DNA from 3 places in the Peribacillus sp. NPDC076916 genome. Region 1 is predicted to be linked to each of the others. Evidence: riboswitches for the same ligand, from Rfam matches in the RefSeq annotation. Region 1 holds a riboswitch; each other region holds the start of a gene.
What was found. A riboswitch is a leader RNA that binds a small molecule or an ion and turns the genes downstream of it on or off. The one in region 1 is predicted to bind thiamine pyrophosphate.

Region 1 (3,282 bases):
AGATAGATTCCAAGTGGAAAGCGCACCAATTTCCCCATATACAAAATCCATTAGTACGGATGCAAGGCATGAAGCTACCGCAGCTAAAACGGCCACCGACATATTGAATTTTTTATATTTGAACGCCATGAACACCAGTTCCGCGAACAAACCTTGGACTACCCCATATAACAGTACGGTCAGCCCCCAAGGAGAGCCTAGAAAGAATTCCCCGGAAGCTGCAGCAATCTCCGCCAAAAGTGCCACACCCGGTTTCCGTAAAATTAAAAAGGCGACGGGACCAGCTATAAACCACATTCCATAAATAAGTTGATCCAGATGTAATCCTAATGGTTTAACGGAATAGTAAATCGAACCCCAAAGGATATAAACGATTCCAAATGCTACCGAAATCACGATCGTGACTAATATATCCGTTAATTTCAATCCTTTTTTCATTATTTCATTCTCCTTTATACTTCCAGTGTTTCCTGGTGCACAGGCCATCTCTCTAAACGATAAGCCATTTCCCAAAATGAATATTCATATTGGCTGCTCAGGATAAAATGCTCTTTCATTCTCTCCTTATCTTCGTCCGTTACTTTTTCAGCAATCTCATCCAGCCTCGCAATTTGTTCTTCCACCAAAGTGCGGAACCACTCTCCTCCGTACGCCGCTATCCATTCTTGATAAATCGGCTCTTCGGGTATGCAACCTTGCAGCTTTTCACCTATTTCATAATACAGCCAGTAACACGGCAAGATGGCTGCAATAACATCACCTAAATGTCCCGAATAAGCTGCACGATACATATGGGAAGTATAAGCATAAGCAGTCGGGGCGGGTTTGAAATTGTCCCTTTCTTCTTTTGTGATGCCTAATCTCTCAGAAAAATTCTCATGAAGCTTCAACTCCGCTTCATATGTTCCTTGTGCATGGCCGGCAAGCCTGCTTGTTGTATGTAAATCTGTAGCTTTGACTGCCCCTAAAGCTTGAACCCTGGCAAAATGAGATAAATAATAGGCATCTTGCATGACATAAAAACGAAAACATTCCAATGGCAATGTGCCATCTCCTATTCCTGCAACAAACGGGTGATTAAAACTAGCTTCCCAAATATGATCAACTTCCCGACGAATTTCCTCTGAAAACTTCATGTCCCTTACCTCCAATTTGTATTTTTCAATGAATCTTACAGAAAAAACCTTTTATCACCCCTTTTTTTGCAAACAAAAAACCACTTTCTTAAACGTAAAGAAAGTGGTTGTGCTTGAAAAAATACAGAATCGTATCGTTCCAGACCCCACTTCCCTACGCTGGTATAAACCAGATCAGGTTCTAAGGGTCTTAAAGTCATACTTTAATCTCAGCTTCTGCGGTAAAATAAACTTTTACCATTAAAGCACCCCTAGTGGTACAAATTGTATATTTAATTTCCATTTGCCTTTATATTAACACGATAAACCCAATTGTCAAACATATTAGAAAAAGTTTTCAACCTAATGCTTTAAGTTTACTAGCCTTTCAATCTTGCATAACCACCCAACTATATTGATTTTTAAACCATTGTTAATCCACCATTTACGGAAAGAGTTTGCCCCGTAATATACCCTGCATCTTCCGAAACGAAATAGGCAACAGCACTGGCAATGTCCTCTGGTTGAGCTAGCCGGCGAAATGGAATCGCTTTTTCCAAGGCACCTGCTATACCTTCATTATATGAGCCTATTTCTTGAAATAGGGGCGTATCTGCAGGACCTGGCGCAATACAATTGATGTTGAGTTTGTGACGTGCCATTTCTCTTGCTATCGTTTTTGTGAAGGCAATCACCCCTCCCTTAGCAGCCGAATAAACTGCCTCTCCACTTGATCCTACTCTAGCTGCATCAGATGCAATATTTACTACCTTTCCGTAACCATTTTCAATCATGAGAGGTAAAATTTCCTTGCAAGTATGGATCTGGCCAAGTAAATTAATATCGATAATCCTTTTCCAAGTGATAGGATCACTTTTTAAAAAAGGTTCCACCTTATCCCAGCCTGCATTATTAACCAATATATCTATTTTATGATAATGATTCACTGTTTCTTCAACGGCTTTTTTAACACTTTCTAATTTCGTTACATCACAATGGACGGCTCTGGCTCCAAAACCCGAATTTTCGATTAAAGAAACCGTTTCCTCAGCATTTTTATGATTTATATCAGCCACGATGATGTTAAAATTGCGAGAAGCCAATTTTTTTGCAATCTCTCTGCCAATTCCGCTTCCGGCACCGGTAATAAATGCGATTCTTTTATTCATATATTTCCCTCCACTTTCACCATTTAGTCAATACGGATTTATTTAAACTGCTTATTTCTTGTCGACTAACTTTTCATTTATCATTTCCCGGAGCCGGAATTTCTGGATTTTCCCGCTTGCCGTACGAGGAAAGTCATCCATAATTTCAAGAAATTCTGGCCAATATTGTTTGGCCAAACCCTTTTGCGAGAGAAATTCCTGCATGGATTCCATCGTGATCGGGCTCTTCCCCGTTTTCATGCTGATACATGCACATGCTTTTTCCTGAAGACGGGAATCTGGAACTGCAATAACCTGAGCGCTAGAAATATCCGGGTGTTCATACAATACATTTTCTACATAAGCGACTGGAATATTTTCACCGCCACGTATGATTATGTCTTTGTTTCTTCCAGAAATTCGAATATATCCTTCTTCATCAATGAAAGCTCGATCACCGGTAATGAACCATCCGTCACTATATTCAGCTAAAGTATCATCGATCCGTTTAAAATAGCCGACAAAAAGAGCCGGACCCCTTACTAATAAAGAGCCTTCTATATTCGGGGCACAGACCTTCCCTTCAAAATCTACGACCTTTAGTTCCATTCCCGGAAACGGAATTCCGTCGGTATTCGTCAGTTTTTCTTCTGGATCTTCAAGTCTCGTCAAGGTTACCAAGCCATCTTCCGTTTGACCCCACCCTGACAATATCTTGAACGGGACTTTTTCCATGGCTTCCTTTACTAAATGCCTGGGAATCGGGGCACCTAAAGCTACGAAGACTCGTAGCGAATTAAGGTCATACCTTTCTATCCCCTCCATTTGGACCGTATCTTGCAGATAAGGAGTAGCTCCGGCCGTAAACGTTATCTTTTCCCTCTCTACCCATTCAATAAACTCTCTCGGATTCCAAATGTCTTGATAGACTCCCGTACCTCCAATATGTGTAGGGAGCCTAACTCCATAACCAAAACCTGTTTGATGGGCGAACGTTGACGCCATGAAAAGAACATCAT
Region 2 (3,282 bases), on a different contig from region 1:
TGAGTCATGCCGCCCTCATGGTATATATGAGGAAAGAGCTGATACGACGGGGGTTCACAGGTCCAAAGTTCAAGATTGCCAGTAATGGAAAGCTTTATGTATTTGAAAGATGATAAAGGGAATATATTAGGTTTCCCATTAGGAAGGGAAGGTCATTTTTGCTTATTTTAAGAAAGAGGAAGGCATTTGCCGAATAGTTATTCTTTTTTTATTGGTTGTGGTTTATTATTGTAATAGTGTAATTTTTGCGAATTCAATAATAGGGAAAGAGGGGTGGACATTTTGCTGAAGGCAGTTTTTTTTGATTTAGATGATACATTACTTTGGGATCAGAAAAGTGTAAAAGAGGCTTTTGTGGCCACATGCGAAGTGGCTAAGGCGAAATATGACCTGAATGTAGACGAGTTTGAAGAGGCTGTGCGAAAGGAAGCACGTGAGCTTTATTCTTCTTACGATACATATGCATTCACTCAAATGATCGGAATCAACCCATTTGAGGGATTATGGGGAAACTTTCAGGATGATCATGATGAATTCCGGAAGATGGCCGGGATTGCACCGGCTTATCGGAAAGAAGCGTGGACGAGAGGTTTGAAGGCATTAGGGATCGATGATCCGGAATTTGGGCTTGAACTGGCAGAACGATTCCCGGCCGAGAGACGCAAAAAGCCATTTATCTATGAAGAGTCCTTCCGTGTTCTCGATGAATTAAAAGGGAAGTACAAATTGCTATTGCTTACGAATGGGTCTCCTGAACTGCAAAATACCAAACTTGAAATTACGCCTGAACTGGTTCCTTATTTCGACCAAATCGTGATTTCAGGCGCTTTTGGACGAGGTAAACCAGATGCCTCCATTTTTGAGCATGCTTTGGAAATCATGGAGCTTGATAAGGATGAAGTATTGATGGTCGGAGATAATTTAATGACCGATATCCTTGGAGCATCACGGGTAGGCATAAAGTCAGTTTGGATAAATCGCCATGATAAGGAACGGAATGAAGTGATTCCAACCTATGAAATCAAGCATTTAGAGGAGCTTTACCCAATTCTTGAGAGCTTGGGGAATTAATTAATGGCCCTCTCCAAATAACAGATTTTGGAGAGTTGTAATGAAAATATTAGGTCTTTCAAATTATTTACAGAATGAAAAGGGTGATATATAGTTACCCTGTAATCAATTAAATTATTCAGACTAGGGGTGTCCAATAAAAGTTGGGCTGAGAGAGAAGCGCTTAAGCTTCTTAACCCTCAGGACCTGATCTGGTTCATACCAGCGTGGGGAAGTTAGAATCTACTAAACAATGACATTTCAATTGGTCATTTCTGTAGTCATACTAACGTTAGCCGGGTCTTAAATATGAGATCTGGCTTTTTCGTGCGAAATGGATTGGATTTTGTCCTTTTTAAATGAACTTAAAAAGGAGAAATGAAATCATGATGAGTAATTCTGTAAATGACATGAACGTTTCAATTATGTCCAGTTTTGCCGGGAGTAAAAAAGTGTATGCTGAAGGATCTAGACCCGATATTAAAGTACCTATGCGTGAAATTAAGCTAAGTCCGACTACAGGGTCATTCGGCGAAGAAGAGAATCCGCCTTTACGAGTTTATGACACAAGCGGTTTTTATACGGATTCAGATTATCCCATTGATATTCGTAAAGGTCTGGCCCCGATTAGACGAAGCTGGGTTCTGGAACGGGAAGATGTTGAAGAGTATGATGGCCGTGAAATAAAGCCCGAAGATAACGGGTATAAAAAAGTTGAGTCACAATCCAATGCCGACGTTTTTCCGGGATTGAAAAGAAAACCATTGCGTGCAGTGAAAGGGCAAAACGTAACCCAGCTCCATTATGCCCGTAAAGGTATCATCACTCCAGAAATGGAGTTCATTTCGATCAGGGAAAATGTGGCCCCTGAGTTTGTAAGGGAAGAGGTAGCTAGCGGGCGGGCTATCATTCCAGCAAATATTAACCATCCTGAAAGTGAGCCCATGATCATCGGACGTAATTTTCATGTGAAAATAAATGCGAATATTGGGAATTCGGCTGTCAGTTCATCGATCGAAGCTGAAGTGGAGAAAATGACTTGGGCTACACGATGGGGTGCAGACAATATAATGGATCTTTCCACCGGAAAGAATATTCACACGACCCGGGAATGGATTATCAGAAATTCACCTGTGCCAGTTGGGACGGTTCCGATATATCAAGCATTGGAAAAAGTGAATGGAGTCGCGGAGGATTTAAATTGGGAAGTTTTCCGGGATACATTAATCGAGCAGGCTGAGCAAGGTGTCGATTACTTCACCATACACGCTGGTGTCCTTTTGCGATACATCCCCATGACAGCCAAGCGAGTTACGGGAATCGTTTCCCGAGGGGGCTCCATCATGGCACAATGGTGCTTGGCCCACCACCAAGAAAGTTTCCTCTATACTCACTTTGAAGAGATTTGTGAAATCATGAAGGCGTATGATGTCTCATTCTCATTAGGTGACGGCCTTCGTCCTGGATCCATTGCAGATGCAAACGATGAGGCACAATTTGCTGAATTGGAAACACTTGGGGAACTGACGAAGATTGCTTGGAAGCACGATGTTCAAGTCATGGTGGAGGGCCCTGGTCACGTACCGATGCATTTGATTAAAGAAAATATGGATAAGCAGCTGGAAGTCTGTCAAGAAGCGCCATTCTATACTCTGGGACCATTGACAACGGATATAGCTCCTGGATACGATCATATCACTTCAGCGATTGGTGCTGCCATGATTGGATGGTTTGGAACTGCCATGCTTTGTTATGTGACACCGAAGGAGCATTTGGGACTTCCGAATAAAGAGGATGTTCGGGTAGGGGTCATAACTTATAAAATTGCGGCCCACGCAGCTGACCTTGCTAAAGGCCATCCGCATGCAAGAAAACGGGATGATGCCCTTTCGAAGGCTAGATTCGAATTTCGTTGGAGAGATCAATTCAATCTTTCCCTCGATCCTGAAAGGGCGGTCGAATATCATGATGAAACTCTACCTGCTGAAGGTGCCAAAACAGCCCATTTCTGTTCAATGTGCGGCCCGAAATTCTGCAGTATGAGAATCTCCCAGGACATCCGTGATCTGGCGAAGGAAAAGGGTCTGGGTTTTGAGTCGGTAATCGATGAAGGGCTTAAAGAAAAAGCGAATGAATTCAGGAAAACGGACGGGGAAATCTATCAATGATTCCGACGAGAGGGAGAATTCGATGAATCGGGTAATCCAGATAAAAGTTGAAATGAAACAGTTG
Region 3 (3,282 bases), on a different contig from region 1:
TCCATGACCTTTACCGATTGAAAAGCTATTGCGTATCGCTTCAGAAATATAGGTCTTGGCCTTTTCTATCGACTCTTGCAATGGCAGCCCATTTGCCAGGTTTGATGTAATGGCGGATGATAGGGTACAGCCCGTGCCATGAGTGTTCTTAGTATGAATGCGCTCCCCCTCGATCCATTGGAAGTCAGTCCCATCATAAAAAAGATCATTTGGATTTCCAGCTGCATGGCCTCCTTTAAGTAAAACGGCTTTGGGACCCATTTCTTGTATTGAAATGCATGCTTTGTAGAAATCTTGTTCCGTTCGAATCGACAAGCCAGTAAGTACTTCCGCTTCCGGTACATTAGGGGTTACAAGTGTTGCAAGCGGAAGCAAATTCATTTTTAAGGCAGAGACAGCCTTATCGTCGAGCAAATGATGACCGCTTTTGGAAATCATGACAGGGTCAAGGATAACGATGGCAGGCAAGAAGGTTTTAAGGGACGCAGCGACAGTTTCCACGATTTCTTTTGATCCAAGCATGCCTATTTTTACTGCGTCGACAGTAATATCTTCAAAGATAGCTGCAATTTGATCTGATATGATAGCTGTTTCAATTGGCTGTACTGAACGGACTTCCATTGTATTTTGTGCGGTTACGGCTGTGATGGCAGACATGCCAAAGACACCATGTGCAGAAAATGTTTTTAAATCCGCTTGGATTCCAGCCCCGCCCCCTGAATCAGAGCCTGCGATGGTTAATGCTGTTTTCATAAAAAAACCCCTTCATATAAGTATTTTTTAGAAGTATTTTAAGTAATATAAAAGCTAAAATCGCACCAGCGAATGAACTGAGCATAAAAGCCGGTAAAAAACCAAAAAGAGCAGCTTTTTCTCCCAATAGGAGGAGGGCAAGTGGATAACAGGCTAGGGAACCGATAATGCCGGTCCCGATCACTTCCCCTAAACAAGCGAATTTTAAGCTTTGTGTTTTTCGATAAAGGATTGCGGCCAAAAGTGCACCGATCATGCTACCGGGAAAGGCGAAAATTGAACCGGTACCAGACATGTTTCTAATGATGGAAACTAAAAAAGCTTGTGTCACTGCATAAGCTGGCCCCAATAGAACGGCCGTCAGGACATTTGCCAGATGCTGAATAGGAAAGACCTTTGCAAATCCTGCAGGAATGAAAATAAATGAACTGGTCAGCGTCGTAATAGCCGTAATCATGGCAGTCAACGTCAGTTTCTTGACAGGATTCATCATCTACAGCGGCCAAACTTGCTCATTATGAACCATATCCCAGAATAAATATTCATATCGGGATGTAACCAAAAAGTGCTTTTCTAATCTAAGAAGTTCCTTTTCTGGCATGCCTTCCGTCAATTCTTCCAACAAAGCGATCAGCCATTTGTGTGCTTCCCCGAATTCAGGAGATGAATAGGACCTTATCCAATCTGCGTAGCGATTGTTTTCCAATGATGCTCCATTTTGTTCTTTTAGTAGCAAACCGATTTCATAATAATCCCAAGCGCAGGGCAGGAGACAGGCGATCAAGTCTGCCAAAGTCCCATGCTGAGCTGCATTTAGCATGTAGCCTGTATAGGCTAGAGTCGTTGGAGTAGGTTCTGTATCTTCCAATTCCTTGGAAGTGATCCCGAATTCGGAAGCATAATGCCGATGAATATCCATTTCCACTTGAAGGGTTTCATTTAAAATACTCGCAAACTTTGCCATGGTTTCGATGTTATGAGCTTTGATTACACCTAAAGCAAAGAGCTTGGAATAATCCATGAGATAGATATAGTCCTGCTTCAGGTAATAGGCAAATTTCTTTTCAGGAAGCGTACCATTTCCAATTGCCTGGACGAAGGGATGTGAATGGTTCCTTTTCCAAATCTCTTTTGACCGTGCATGTAGTCTATCACTGAATGTTTCTAATTTAACATTCTCCATTGTTCATCCTCCTTTAGAATGGATCCCTTTGTTAATGAAAAAACCCCGTTCCTGAATACGGAACGGGGTAGATGGATATAGTCTGAAAATGGACGATATCATCCACTTCCCTCCGCCGGTATGAGCCGGTTCAGGTTCAAAGGGTCCGGAACTAATTCCATCTCAGTCTTAAAAAAAGACTCCCCTAGTGGTGTGAATTGTATGTAATTACTGACATCATATCAGAAAGACAAGAAAATGCAACCCGCATTTAAAGAGGGACCATTTTATGTCCAGGAAAAAAGGGAGAACCAGGTAATTGACTTTTGATGGTTATTAGGATAAAATCATGTCTACATCATTTATATATCGATTTCTTATCCAGAGAGGTGGAGGGACTTGGCCCAAAGAAACCTCGGCAGCGGACCCGTTTTGGGAACTGTGCTAAATCCAACAAGCATATGCTTGGAAGATAAGAAGAGCCGTACGGACACTGTCAGCCTCTTCTTGAATTAGAAGGGGCTTTTATTTTTGGGAAATAACGTTTAGTGACATAATAGAAAAGGTATATATAATTTGGTGAAAATAAAACAAGTTGATAAAGATTAGCTAACTAGAAGCAGGCTCTAGGATGACTAGGAAAGGAGCCATTTACATGGCAGAATTATTTAAGAGGATCGAACAGAGGAAGGCAAAGCTTATTGAAGAGTTATTGGCCAATGGAGTATACAAAACCTCTGATGAAAGGCACCTTTATGATGCCCCATTAAAAGTACTTGAAGATGAATATAAGATTGTTATAAATAAACCAAATACCGAGTCACCTTCTGAATGGATGACATAGTAAACGATGGACTATAGTTTGGGTTCTTGGATAAGAGATATGATGTAAGCATTCACAGTCTACACTAGTGGATGCTTTTTTGCGTTTAATAGAAAATGACACAAAATATACATAATTACAGAAAAAATAGTCATTTTGTCACATTTAACCTTTAAAATAACACATTTAATTTCTGAAAAATAGTTGATTTTAACTAGTAGATTCATTATGATGAAAGTGTAAAAAAATTGAATAAATGGGAGGTGGCTATATAATGCCTTGCCGTAAGGTAACTATAGAAAAAATAGAAGAGAAAAGAAAAGAAATGATCAACTTGGCAGCAATTTACGGCTTATCAAGTCTGCTAACTGTTCAAGCAAGTCAAGAATTGGATACGCTATTAAATGCGTTAACAAGTAAAAGAGAGTGTGAACATTTTTACCTCCAGAAAGCATATAGGTATTTTTAAATTAGCCAATTCGCACTCGATTAATATGAAAAAGCTACTGCTCAAGGCAATAGCTCTAAAGAATGATATTACATA

Region 2: another riboswitch for thiamine pyrophosphate. It lies ahead of thiC (phosphomethylpyrimidine synthase ThiC); the one in region 1 lies ahead of tenA (thiaminase II).
Region 3: another riboswitch for thiamine pyrophosphate. It lies ahead of tenA (thiaminase II); the one in region 1 lies ahead of tenA (thiaminase II).

The regions. Positions count from the first base shown of each region.
Region 1 covers NZ_JBNNIU010000007.1:81,638-84,919, forward strand. Annotated here, with positions in the region: gene ACQKFG_RS19505 (ECF transporter S component) at 1-438, opposite strand, end outside; gene tenA (thiaminase II) at 453-1,136, opposite strand; TPP riboswitch at 1,271-1,399, opposite strand; gene ACQKFG_RS19515 (SDR family NAD(P)-dependent oxidoreductase) at 1,538-2,284, opposite strand; gene ACQKFG_RS19520 (AMP-binding protein) at 2,336-3,282, opposite strand, start outside.
Region 2 covers NZ_JBNNIU010000001.1:943,287-946,568, reverse strand. Annotated here, with positions in the region: gene ACQKFG_RS04685 (histidine phosphatase family protein) at 1-113, shown strand, start outside; gene ACQKFG_RS04680 (HAD family hydrolase) at 283-1,071, shown strand; TPP riboswitch at 1,187-1,301, shown strand; gene thiC (phosphomethylpyrimidine synthase ThiC) at 1,437-3,218, shown strand; gene ACQKFG_RS04670 (hypothetical protein) at 3,241-3,282, shown strand, end outside.
Region 3 covers NZ_JBNNIU010000001.1:377,968-381,249, reverse strand. Annotated here, with positions in the region: gene thiD (bifunctional hydroxymethylpyrimidine kinase/phosphomethylpyrimidine kinase) at 1-753, opposite strand, end outside; gene thiW (energy coupling factor transporter S component ThiW) at 722-1,243, opposite strand; gene tenA (thiaminase II) at 1,247-1,936, opposite strand; TPP riboswitch at 2,027-2,132, opposite strand; SAM riboswitch class I at 2,290-2,394, shown strand; gene ACQKFG_RS01905 (Fur-regulated basic protein FbpA) at 2,571-2,759, shown strand; gene ACQKFG_RS01900 (aspartyl-phosphate phosphatase Spo0E family protein) at 3,013-3,207, shown strand; gene ACQKFG_RS01895 (GNAT family N-acetyltransferase) at 3,276-3,282, opposite strand, start outside.